Thermobifida alba: one gene and its partner. The protein of the gene in region 1 binds, or shares a complex with, the protein of each later gene. Links are inferred from orthologs where the notes say so. Each region holds a gene or a part of one and is shown on either strand. Other genes may lie near its edges.

What was found.
Region 2: the proteins of dnaN (region 1) and FOF52_RS02270 are in contact, whole or in part, in a solved structure (PDB 1OK7), measured with the Escherichia coli proteins. The link is inferred for Thermobifida alba from one-to-one orthologs.

The regions. Positions count from the first base shown.
Region 1 is NZ_CP051627.1:3,853,055-3,859,342, forward strand. What follows is about bases 1,298-4,293. They hold dnaN (DNA polymerase III subunit beta), read left to right. Parts: upstream 1,298-2,222; coding sequence 2,223-3,365; downstream 3,366-4,293. Other genes in these bases: dnaA (chromosomal replication initiator protein DnaA), read left to right, coding at 1,298-1,457; gnd (phosphogluconate dehydrogenase (NAD(+)-dependent, decarboxylating)), read left to right, coding at 3,427-4,293. Also shown: more of dnaA, read left to right, coding at 1-1,297; more of gnd, read left to right, coding at 4,294-4,308; DNA replication/repair protein RecF, read left to right, coding at 4,410-5,540; FOF52_RS17160 (DciA family protein), read left to right, coding at 5,578-6,054. UniProt on the Escherichia coli protein: Confers DNA tethering and processivity to DNA polymerases and other proteins. Acts as a clamp, forming a ring around DNA (a reaction catalyzed by the clamp-loading complex) which diffuses in an ATP-independent manner freely and bidirectionally along dsDNA.
Region 2 is NZ_CP051627.1:494,087-500,304, forward strand. What follows is about bases 303-3,228. They hold FOF52_RS02270 (DNA polymerase IV), read left to right. Parts: upstream 303-1,091; coding sequence 1,092-2,366; downstream 2,367-3,228. Other genes in these bases: FOF52_RS02265 (methyltransferase domain-containing protein), read left to right, coding at 303-1,022; FOF52_RS02275 (DUF3040 domain-containing protein), read left to right, coding at 2,639-3,013; FOF52_RS02280 (transglutaminase TgpA family protein), read right to left, coding at 3,049-3,228. In the rest of the region: transcription antitermination factor NusB, read left to right, coding at 1-223; more of FOF52_RS02265, read left to right, coding at 264-302; more of FOF52_RS02280, read right to left, coding at 3,229-5,436; FOF52_RS02285 (DUF58 domain-containing protein), read right to left, coding at 5,433-6,218. UniProt on the Escherichia coli protein: Poorly processive, error-prone DNA polymerase involved in translesion repair and untargeted mutagenesis. Copies undamaged DNA at stalled replication forks, which arise in vivo from mismatched or misaligned primer ends.

The DNA of each region.
Region 1 (6,288 bases):
CCTCCTGGCCGCAGCAGCCTCCGCTGCTGCCCGACCCGCCGCACTCTCCCCAGTTCGACCAGACCGGCCCCCAGGGCTCGCTCCCCGGACGCCAGCCCACCCCTCCCCACGGCCAGGACCTGCTCGCCTCGGGGTGGCACGACTCCCCGGCCGACCACGGCCGCCCCACCCCGCCCCCGCCGGTCCCCGAGGCCGAGCCCGACCCCCGCTACCGGAGCTGGGACCACTCCGCCCACTGGGATCCCCCCAACCGCTGGGAGACCCCGCGCCCCTGGGAGAACGTCCGCCACCCGGACCCCGGAAACCGTCCGCAGGACGCCGGGGCGGAGCACGGCGTCCCCGTCCCGGACCAGCCTCCCGTGGCCCCTCCGCCGGGCGCCCCCGACCCGGGGGACGGGTCCTCGGCCAGCAAACCGGGCGGCCCCGGGCAGCTGAACCCCAAGTACACCTTCGACACCTTCGTCATCGGCTCCAGCAACCGCTTCGCGCACGCCGCTGCGGTCGCGGTGGCCGAGGCGCCGGCGAAGGCGTACAACCCCCTGTTCGTCTACGGCGGCTCCGGACTGGGCAAGACCCACCTGCTGCACGCGATCGGCCACTACACCCAGCGGCTCTACGACGGCGCGCGGGTCCGCTACGTCAGTTCCGAGGAGTTCACCAACGAGTTCATCAACTCCATCCGGGACGGCAAGGCCGACGGGTTCCGCCGCCGCTACCGGGACATCGACGTGCTGCTGGTCGACGACATCCAGTTCCTGGAGAACAAGGAGCAGACGCAGGAGGAGTTCTTCCACACCTTCAACACCCTGCACAACTCCAACAAGCAGATCGTCATCTCCTCGGACCGGCCCCCCAAGCAGCTCGTCACCCTGGAGGACCGGCTGCGCAACCGGTTCGAGTGGGGGCTGATCACCGACGTCCAGCCGCCCGAGCTGGAGACGCGGATCGCGATCCTGCGCAAGAAGGCGGCCCAGGAGGGGCTGGCCGCGCCTCCGGAGGTCCTGGAGTTCATCGCCAGCAAGATCTCCACCAACATCCGGGAGCTGGAGGGCGCCCTGATCAGGGTCACCGCGTTCGCCAGCCTGAACCGGCAGTCGGTCGACCTGCACCTGACCGGCATCGTGCTGCGGGACCTGATCCCCAGCGACGAGGTCCCCGAGATCACTGCAGCGGAGATCATGGCGCAGACCGCCTCGTACTTCGGTCTGACCCCCGAGGACCTGTGCGGCACCTCCCGCTCGCGGGTCCTGGTCACCGCGCGGCAGATCGCGATGTACCTGTGCCGGGAGCTCACCGACCTGTCGCTGCCCAAGATCGGTCAGCAGTTCGGCCGGGACCACACCACGGTGATGCACGCCGACCGCAAGATCCGCTCCCTGATGGCGGAGCGCCGTTCGATCTACAACCAGGTCACCGAACTCACCAACCGCATCAAGCAGCAGTCCCACAACATCTGACCCCGCTGCTCCCCGGGGCGCGTCCTGGTCCGCGCCCCGGGACGGTCCCCCACGGAAGCGTCACGGGCGGACCAAGGCCGCGGCCACCACTGTGAATCCACTCACCTCGTCGCGGCCCGTGCTCCCGGACCCCGCTCCGGTCCGCTGTTCCCGGCGGGCGTCTAGCACATCCCAAGTTGTGGATAAGCCGTGGATAACCCTGGGGACAAGTCACGTTTTCCTGTGGACAGCCTGTGGATACGCTGTGTATAACCCACCTTGACATCCAGTCATCCCATGAGTGGATCTGTGGGTAAAGCCGTGGATAACCTGTGGACGACTTGTGGATGACCTGGGGACAACCGTTCCCCGTCCACAGGACGCCGAGTTTTCCACACGCATCGTCCACATGCTCTGTGGACAGAAATCTCTGCAGTGAGCTGCGGAAACAAGGGTTGTCCACAGTATCCACAGCCCCTATTACTACTGCGCCACAGAGAGAGATCTCGTGGCTCAGTAAACGGGCTCGGCCCATTTCTGTGGATAACGCTCCGCTCCGCGCGGCCTCCTCCCCCACCCCTGTCTTCGCAGGAGAGTCGGCTCCGACTCGACATCCGACAGGCGTACACTCGCGCCCGAATCGGGGTACCGTGGTGAACTCACCCCTGATGCTCTGACCGACAACCCGACGCGGACGCTCCCGTCCGTCGGCCCCGGGAGCGCCGACACGTGCGCCCAGGGCGTCGGTCGGCGGTTTCGTGGTAGTCGAGGAAAGAGAGACCGATCGTGAAGTTCCGGGTCGAACGCGACGTGCTCGCGGAGGCTGTCGCCTGGACCGCTCGCACTCTGCCGGTCCGCCCGTCGGTGCCCGTCCTCGCGGGGATGCTGCTGGACGCCGAGGACGAGGGCGAACGGCAGCGGCTCAAGCTGTCCAGCTTCGACTACGAGGTCTCCGCCCAGGTATCGGTCGACGTCGACATCGACGAGCCGGGCCGGATCCTCGTGTCGGGCAAACTGCTCGCCGAGATCGTGCGCAACCTCCCTCCACAGACTGTGGAGGTCAGCACGGACGGGGCCAAGGTCGTCGTCTCCTGCGGCAGCGCGAGGTTCACGATCCTCACCCTCCCCGTGGAGGACTACCCGACGCTTCCCGCCATGCCCGCGCTGACCGGATCGGTGCTCAGCGACGCCTTCGCCGCCGCGGTCAGCCAGGTGGCGGTCGCCGCCGGACGCGACGACACCCTGCCGATGCTCACCGGCGTGCGTGTGGAGATCGAGGGCTCCACCGTGACCCTGGCCTCCACCGACCGCTACCGCCTGGCCGTCCGGGAGCTCACCTGGACCCCCGAGGACCCCGACGTGTCCGCGGTCGCGCTCGTCCCGGCCAAGACCCTCGCCGACACCGCCAAGTCGCTGACCGGCGGAGCCCAGGTGTCCATCGCGCTGTCCACCGCGGACAACGGTGGAGAGGGCATGATCGGCTTCGAGGGCGGGGGACGGCGTACCACGACCCGGCTGCTCGACGGGGAGTTCCCCAAGTACCGCAAGCTGCTCCCGGAGTCCTTCAACTCCGTGGCCGAGGTGCAGAAGGCGGAGTTCATCGAGGCCGTCAAGCGCGTCTCGCTGGTCGCCGAGCGCAACACCCCCCTGCGGCTGGCCTTCAACAGCGGCCGGCTGGTGCTTGAGGCGGGAACCGGCGAGGAGGCCCAGGCCGTCGAGGAACTGGAGGCGAACCTGGAGGGCGACGACATCCAGATCGCCTTCAACTCCACCTTCCTGCTCGACGGGCTGAACGCGATCGAGTCGGACGTGGCCCGCCTGCAGTTCACCACCTCCACCAAACCGGCCGTCATCACCGGCAAGGCCGCCGACGACGGCACCGTGTCGGACTACCGGTACCTGATCATGCCCGTGCGGCTGTCCAACTGACCGAGACCGCGCCGGCCACCCCACCGATCCACAACCTGGGTACGAGTAAGGAAACGCGAGCATGCAACTCGGCATGATCGGCCTCGGAAAGATGGGCGGCAACATGGCCGCGCGGCTGCGCGACAAGGGCCATGACGTCGTCGGTTTCGACTTCAACCCCGACGTGCGCGATGTGGGGTCCGTCGCCGAACTCGTCGAGCGGCTGTCGGCCCCGCGGATCGTCTGGCTGATGGTCCCCGCCGGCGAGCCCACCCGGAGCAGCATCCGGGAGCTCGGCGCGCTGCTGGAGGAGGGCGACCTCGTCATCGAGGGCGGCAACTCCCACTACCAGGACGACCGCAGGCACGCCGAGGAGCTCTCCCGGCGCGGGATCGAGTACCTCGACGCGGGTGTCAGCGGCGGTGTCTGGGGGCGGGAGAACGGCTACGGCATCATGGTCGGCGGCAGCCCCGAGAACGTGGCGCGGGCCAAGCCCCTCTTCGACGCACTCACCCCCGACGGCGGCGGCGGTTTCGTGCACGCCGGGGCGGTCGGCGCCGGGCACTTCGTCAAGATGGTCCACAACGGCATCGAGTACGGCATGATGCAGGCGTTCGCCGAGGGCTACGAGCTCATGGCCGCCTCCGGGATCGTGGAGGACGTCCCCGGCACCCTGGCCAGCTGGCGGGAGGGGACCGTGGTGCGCTCCTGGCTGCTGGACCTGCTGGTCCGCGCCCTGGAGGAGGACCCCGGACTGGACCGGCTGCGCGGCTACGCCGAGGACTCCGGCGAGGGGCGCTGGACCGTTCAGGCCGCTGTGGACCACGCGGTCCCCGCCCCGGTCATCACCGCCGCGCTGTACGCCCGGTTCGCCTCCCGACAGGAGGACAGCCCCGCGATGAAGGTCATCGCGGCGCTGCGCAACCAGTTCGGAGGACACGCGGTGACCAAGGCCGCCGAGTAGGTCCCGCGGTCCACAGCCTGTGGACGACATGGTCGCCCCGCACCTCCCGGGTTCGCGCACACGGCCGCGCGGACCCGGTCCGCTTCTGTAGGAGCAGCCAGATGTACGTCTCCCACCTTCAACTGGCCGACTACCGGTCCTACGAGACCGTGGACCTGGAGTTGGAGCCGGGGATCAGCACCTTCGTCGGACCCAACGGGCAGGGCAAGACGAACCTGGTCGAGGCGGTCGGCTACGTCGCCACGCACAGCAGCCACCGCGTCGCCCACGACGCCCCCCTGGTCCGCCGGGGGGCACAGCGGGCGATCATCCGGACGGCCGTCGTCCGGCACGACCAGCGCACCCTCATCGAACTGGAGATCAACCCGGGACGGGCCAACCGTGCCCGGTTGAACCGCTCCGCGGGCACCCGCCCCAGGGACGTGCTGGGCATCCTGCGGACCGTGCTGTTCGCCCCCGAGGACCTGGCCCTGGTGAAGGGCGATCCGGGGGAACGCCGCCGTTTCCTGGACGACCTGCTGACCGCACGGGCCCCCCGGTACGCGGGAGTGCGCTCCGACTACGAGCGCGTGCTCAAGCAGCGCAACGCGTTGCTCAAGTCGGCCTCGGCCCGGTACTTCCAGCGGAGCGAACCCGACCTGTCCACCCTGGACGTGTGGGACGAGCACCTGGCGCAGACCGGGGCCGAACTGCTGGCGGCGCGGCTGATGCTGGTGGCCGAACTGCAGCCCCTGGTCGCCAAGGCCTACGGCGAACTCACCTCCTCGGGAGGGCCGCCCAGCCTGCACTACCGCTGCTCGGCGACCGAGGGGGGCCTCTCGGTCGCCGACCGTCCACAGCTTGTGGATATCCTGCGCGCCGCGCTGGCCGAGGCCCGTCCCCACGAGCTGCGGCGCGGCGTCAGCCTGGTGGGGCCGCACCGCGACGACCTCCAGTTGCACCTGAACGACCTGCCCGCCAAGGGCTACGCCAGTCAGGGCGAGTCGTGGTCCTACGCGTTGGCGCTGCGGCTCGCCGGATTCGAACTGCTGCGCGCCGACGGCGACGATCCCGTGCTCATCCTCGACGACGTCTTCGCCGAACTCGACGCCGAACGCCGGCGCCGCCTGGCCGAGCACGTCCGCACCGCCGAACAGGTCCTGGTGAGCGCCGCGGTGCCCAGCGACGTTCCGGGAGAACTGTCGGGAGCGCGGTTCCGGGTCGGAGACGGGAGGGTGGAACGTGAACGGTGAGCACCGGCCGGAGCGGCGAGCCGACTCTCCACAGCCTGTGGACGGAGGAGCGGGTTCCGACGGCCTCAGCGGCGTGGAACTGGCACGCCAGGCGTTGGCCAGGGCACGCGCCGAAGCCAGGGAACGCGGCGCCGCTCCCCAGGGGCAGTCCCGCCGGCCCCGGCGGGCTCCGGCGCGCCGACGCAGCGAGCCGCAGACGTTCGGCGACGCCGTGCGCGCCTGGCTGATCGAGCACGGCTGGCAGGAACAGGTGGCCGTCGGCGGCGTCTTCGGCCGCTGGCCCCAGATCGTCGGTGAACGCCTGGCCGAGCACGTCCGCCCCCAGACCTACGCCGAGGGGGAGCTGGTGGTCGCGGTCGACTCCCCCGCCTGGGCCACCCAGATGCGTGCGATGGCCCCCCAACTGGTGCGACGGCTCAACGAGGAGCTCGGTCACGGAACCGTGCGGTCCATCAGGGTCAGCGGTCCGGGAGGGGGGCGACGCGGGCAGCGAGGCCAGTGGCGGGTGCGTTGATCCGAGGTCACGGAGCCGTCGCGCGGCGACCCGTCGGCGGCGGAGGTGCGGACAGCACTGATTCGATCGCGGCGTTCACACCGGGGTGGGGTGCGTGTAGGGACTCGGCTCCCGCTCCGTTCGTTCGTTGGGGGCCATCACAGGGCCGTAGATGCGACTTTCAGGTCGCGTGCGCGGTATCATGGAGACAGTTCTTTGGACGCCTCCACCGGCAGAGACCGCACTAAGAGCGGG
Region 2 (6,218 bases), 3.4 Mb from region 1 along the record:
GACCTACTCCATCGGCTGGACGCTGGAGCGCATGCCGGTGGTGGACCGCAACATCCTGCGGATCGGCGCCTACGAGCTGCTGTGGGCCGAGGACATCCCCGACGGGGTGGCGATCGCGGAGGCGGTGGCGATGGCCAAGGAACTGTCCACCGACGAGTCGCCCGTCTTCGTCAACGGCCTGCTCTCCCGCCTGATGGAGAACAAGGCATCGCTGTCGCTGTAGCGTCGCCCCGGGCACGCGGGGCGGGGAAAGGACTCGCATCGTGGACTCCTCCACCGTCGGCCCCCGGCGCGCCTCCAGCGCCGCACGCACCGCAGTCGTCTGGGAGGCGCTGACCGCGGAGTTGGCGCGGGCGGCAGAGGAGTCCGCCGCTCCCCTGGAGATCGTCGACGCGGGCGGCGGCACCGGCGGTGCCGCCGTACCGCTCGCCGAACTCGGCCACCGCGTGACGGTCGTCGACCCCAGCCCCGACTCGCTGGCCGCCCTGGAACGCCGGGCGGCCGAGGCCGGGGTGCGGGTGAACGCGGTCCAGGGCGACACCCGGGACCTGGGCGACCTGCTCCCCGAGGCCAGCGCGCACCTGGTCCTGGTGCACAACGTCCTGGAGTACGTGGACGACCCGCTGGCCGCGCTGCGCGACGTCGTCTCCGTCACCCGCCCCGGGGGAACGGTCAGCGTGATGACGGCCAACGCCGTGGCGGCGGTGCTGCACCGGGCCCTGGCCGGACACCTCGCCGACGCGCTGGCGCTGCTGGAGTCCCCCGAGGGGCGCTGGGGTCCGGGCGACCCGATGCCGCGCCGCCTCACCGCCGAACGCCTCACCGCCCTGGTCCGCGAGGCCGGACTCGACCCGGGCGGCCTGCGCGGGGTGCGGGTGCTGGGCGACCTGCTCCCCGGCCGGGTGTTCGAGGACCCGCAGACCCCCGAGGTCCTGGTGGCCCTGGAGAAGGCGGCGTCGGTCCACCCGGAGCTGTCGGGCATCGCCACCCAGCTGCACCTGCTCGCGCGGCGGCCCGCCTGACCCGCCCCGGCCGGACTGTCCACCCTCCCTGGTAGAACAGCACCGACACCGTGCCGGGGAGGAGGGCCGATGAGCCGTCGACAGCTCGAACGCGGCGAGCCCGTGCGCGGCGTCCTGACCGGGCGCGGCATCGTCCCGCTGGACGGCCGTCCCGTCGACGACGCCGACTGCACCGTGCTGCACATCGACATGGACGCCTTCTTCAGCAGCGTGGAGGAGCTGCGCCACCCCGAGGTCCGGGGGCGGCCGGTGATCGTGGGCGGCACCGGACCGCGCGGCGTGGTCGCCGCCGCCAACTACCCGGCCCGCCGCCACGGCGTGCACTCGGCGATGCCCATGTCACGGGCGTTGCGGCTCTGCCCCCAGGCGGTGGTCTTCCCGCCCGACGGCGCCACCTACCGGCGCGTCTCCGCCCGCGTCATGGACCTCCTGCGTTCGATCACCCCGCAGGTGGAGCAGCTCTCGGTCGACGAGGCGTTCCTGGACGTGGCCGGAGCGGACCGCCGCCTGGGCGGCGGTCCGACGCACATCGCCCAGCTCATCCGCGCCCGGGTCCGCGCCGAGCAGGGGCTCACCTGCTCGGTCGGGGTGGCGGCCACCAAGTTCGTCGCCAAGCTCGCCTCCACCCGCTGCAAGCCCGACGGCCTGCTGCTGGTCCCCACCGAGCACGTCACCGACTTCCTGCACCCGCTGCCCGTCGGGGCGCTGTGGGGGGTGGGGGAGCGCACCGAGCAGGCGCTGCGGCGCATGGGGCTGCGCACCGTCGGCGACGTCGCCCGCACCCCGCCCGACACGCTCCGCCACGAGCTGGGCCGGGCGCTGGGCAGCCAGCTCGCCGAACTGGCGTGGGGACGCGACCCCCGGCCGGTCACCGCCGAGACCGTCGACAAGAGCATCAGCACCGAGGAGACCTTCGACACCGACGTCCACGACCCCGAGCAGATCCGCCGGGAACTGCTGCGGCTGGCCGAGAGGGTCGCGCGCCGGCTCCGCGCCGCGGGGCAGGCCGGACGCACGGTGGGGGTCAAGCTGCGCCGGGCCGACTTCAGCACGGTCACCCGCTCCCGGACCCTGTCCGAACCCACCGACGTGGCCAGGCGGATCGCCGCGGTCGCCCGGGAACTCTACGCGGCCTCCGGGCTGCTCGGAACCCCGCTGCGGCTGGTGGGCGTCAGAGTGGAGGGACTGGTGCCCGCGGACCGCGTCCACCACCAGTTGGCGCTGGACGAGGACGGGCCGAGCTGGCGCACGGTCGAGAAGCTCCAGGACGAGGTGGTGCGCCGTTTCGGGGACGGAGCGCTCAGACCAGCGTCGTTGGCTTTCTGTGACGAAGATGACGTATGATACGGCAACTTTTTCGTTCCGCGAGTGTTGTATGTGATGGGGCCGGCCGGAGCGGGCCGGACCGAGGACACGATTCCCCGGAACGATGGGGAGAGGGGGCGGGCTGGTGAAAGCCAGCGTGGTCGAGGGTACTGTGGTCGATGGAAGGGGCCAGAGCGCGTATCTTTTCTTTTCACAGAGCGCTAAGTCCCCTTATTCTGGGCATATCACTGGCCATCAGATAGTTGTTCAGCACCCGTTGCCCCACCCGGGGACTGCTTTTGGGAGGCGCCGTGCCGCTCTCTGAACACGAGCAGCGCATGCTCGAACAGATCGAGCGGGCGCTGTATGCGGAGGACCCGAAGTTCGCCAACACCGTGCGGCAGACGAACCCGCAGGTCCACTACAAGCGTCGGCTCGTCAAGGCGTCGTTCGGCTTCGTGGCCGGCATCGGCCTCCTCCTGGGAGGCATGGTCTTTCAGGCGGTACCGGTCAGCGTCGTCGGTTTCGTCATCATGCTGGTGTGTGCGCTGTGGGGGTTGTCCGGGTGGCGGCGCGCCGCCGGGAGCGCCTCCGTCGGTGCCGACAGGGGGCCGAAGCGTCAGCGCCCCGGGATGATGGACCGCTTCGAGGAGCGCTGGCGCCGCCGCCAGGAAGGCGAACACTAGGAGGGGCCCGCCGGGTGCGGGCTGGTTGACTTCCGTCACGCGTGGGGGTCGCGGTGGGCACCGCGACCCCCACGCGTTTGCATCCCCCGTGCGTCCACGCGCCGCGGCCGCGACGCCCACAGCGACCGGGGCAGCAGGACCGCGCGGACGCGGGACAGCGGCGGGGACGACGCGGCCAGCGCCCGCCGCACGGTGCGGCAGTCCTCGGCCAGGTCCGGGACGGCGGGGGTGTGCGGGGCGTAACGCACCGCCTCCTCCGCAGCCACGATCCGGTGCAGTGCCGCACGGGCCCGGTCGGCCACCGGCCCCCGGGCGAGCAGCAGGCGCTCCACGGTGCGCGGACTGTGCGCCGGGTTCCACTCCCAGCCCAGGTCGACCAGGTCGTCGCGGAGTTCCGACCAGGCGGCCCGCGCCGACTCGGCCGCGCCCCGGCTCCGCTGCCACCGCAGCGCGCGGACCAGGTGCCGAACCAGCGCGGGCACGGCCAGGAGAGCGGCGGCCACGGCCGCGGCGGCCGCGAACGCGGCGGCCCCCCACCCGCCGTCGACGGAGTCCGCGTCCGCGGCGGGGTCGGCGCTGAACCGCTCCCCGTCCCGGGAGTCCTCCCCCGCGGCGGTCTCCTGCGGTTCCCCGGCGGGCGTCCGCTCCGGCGCGGTGGACGGTTCGGGCCCGGCGGTCTCCCGCGGTTCCCCGGCGGGCGTCCGCTCCGGCGCGGCCGCGGCGTAGTCGGGAGGCGCGGCGTTCGGCTGGCCCGCCCCGGGGGTCGGCTCGAACCGCAGCCAGCCGTACCCCGCGAAGTACAGTTCGGGCCAGGCGTGGGCGTCGCTCTCCCGCACCGTCCACCGGTCGGAGCCGACGTGTTCGCCCGCGGTGTAGCCCACCGCGACCCGCGCGGGGATGCCCAGGTGCCGGGCCATGACGGCCATCGCCGAGGCGAAGTGCTGGCAGTAGCCGGTCCTGCTGTCCAGCAGGAAGTGGGCGAGCGGGTCGGTGCCGCCGGGGACCCGGGGCGGGTCCAGGTCGTAGGTGAAGTCGCCGCCGGTGAACCAGTCCTGCAGGGCGAGCGCCTGGTCGAAGGGGGAGGCGGCGTCGGCGGTGATGTCCTCGGTCAGCCGGGCCACCTCCGCCGACAGCGGCGGGAGGTCCAGGTAGCGCTGGTCGACCCGCAGGGACGCCGCGGAGGCGGCCGAGCGCAGGGCGTCCCCGTCCGGCGTCGAGGCGGTGCTGGTCACCCGGTAGGTCAGTCCGGCGGCCTCCCCGTCGGGGGAGAACACCATGAGCGTGTCGGGGTCGACGTACCACTCGCCGGTCACCTGCACGTCGCTGCTGGGGTAGGGCAACGGCAGGAAGTCCATGCCGCGGACCTCGGCGGAGACGGTGACGTCCGTGGTCACCGAGGTGCCGGCGGAGCCGCCGGAAAGCCCCGGGGAGCGGGGGATCGTCCCGTTGAGCCGGTCCTCCGCAGCAGCCTCGACCGGCGACATCGTCCAGGTCTCGCCGTCGAAGGTGTCGAGCACGTGCGTGCGCAGGTACTCGGGGTCGGGGTCGCTGGTGTGGTACTCCAGGACCCGGCGGTTGCCGTGCGAGGACAGGGAGCCGCGCAGACTGGTCAGCGGGTCCACCGTGGTCACCGTCCGTCCGCCCGCCCGCAACTGCTCGACCAGGGAGAACACCGAGCCGCTGGCCAGTCCGGGCACGAGGGCGGGCACCAGCAGGGCCAGCACCACGCAGACCGCGGCGGTCCCCGCGGCCCCGAGCCCCCACAGCCCCGCCGCGACGGCCGCCCGGCCCCGGGCCTCCCGGCCGCCCCGCGGGGTCGTGCGGGGCCCCCAGGCCGCCGCCCGGACCGCCGAGTCGACGGCGAACAGCAGCAGGAACCCCGCGGCGGCGGTGGCGAACGCGCTCCGGCCCACCCCCTCGTGGTGCACCGTCAGCGGGACGGCGACCAGGGACAGCAGGGCGGCGCCGGCCACCCCCGGCACGCGCAGCGCCACCGCCATCAGGTGGGCGGAGACGGTGAGCACCCCCAGCAGCAGGGTCACCAGCAGGACGATCCCGTCCGTGGCGGGAACCGGGATGACGTTGGTCCGGATGTCGAGGACACCGGCGAGGACGAGGCCGATCAGCCGCTTCGCCGCCGCCGGCGTGGGCAGGACCCCCAGCAGTGCGGCGTCGGGCGCGTGACGGGCGGTCACCGCCGCGGTCAGCGCGACCAGCTGCAGGACGGGGGCCACCGCGGCGGGCAGGCGGACCCACTGCGCGGCCGCGCCCACGACGGCCAGGAGGACCACCGCCGAGGCCGGTCCCCGCCACCAGTCGGCGTCCGCGAAGAGCGGACCCAGCAGAGGAAGCGCGCACAGTGCCGCGACCGCCGTGGCCAGGGACAGCAGGCAGGCCGGGAGGGCCTGGGCGACGGGCCTCACCGGGCCTCCCCCGCGCTCCGCCACAGCTCGGGCAGGTCGGCGACACGGTCGGGGCACAGCACCCGCCAACCGGCCTCCGCCAGCCGGTGGACGGCCCACCGGCGTGCCTCCTCCGGCCACGGGGCCTGCGGCACCAGGATCGCGATCCGCCTGCCCGACCGGCCGCTGCGGCAGGCCGCCAGGGCGGCCGACTCCTCGGGGGTGAGCGCCCCCAGCACCGCCACCAGCGTTCCGCGGCCGCTCACCGGGCTGCGCGACAGTCGGGCGACGTCCTCCAGCAGGGAGGGCGCCGCGACGGGACGGGCCAGCGCGAACGCCTCCAGGACCGTGTCGCGGTGGCGCGCCTCCACGGCCGGCCCGACGCCCCCGCCCAGCAGGCCCAGCCGGTGCCCCCGGTCGGCGAGGTGCACGGCGACCGACGCGGCCAGGACGACCGCGTCCTCCACCGAGGAGGCGGTGTGCGCGGCCGGGCGCAGGTCCACCAGGACGGTGCTGCGGTCGAGCCGCCGCTGCTCCTCGCTGCGCACCATGAGGTGGCCGCGTCGTGCGGTGGAGCGCCAGTGCACCCGGCGCACGTCGTCGCCGGGACGGTAGGGGCGCGGCGTGGTCCCCCCGTCGACGCCGGCGGGCACGGGGCTGGGACGCGGTCCGTCCGCGGCCGTCGCGCCGAGGCGTGCCACGACGGGAAGCTCCACGGTCCGGGGGAACACCAGGAGCGACGTCTCCGGGCCGAGGGGGCGCTCCAGGCGGGCGCAGCCCAGCGGGTCGGTGACGACCAGCAC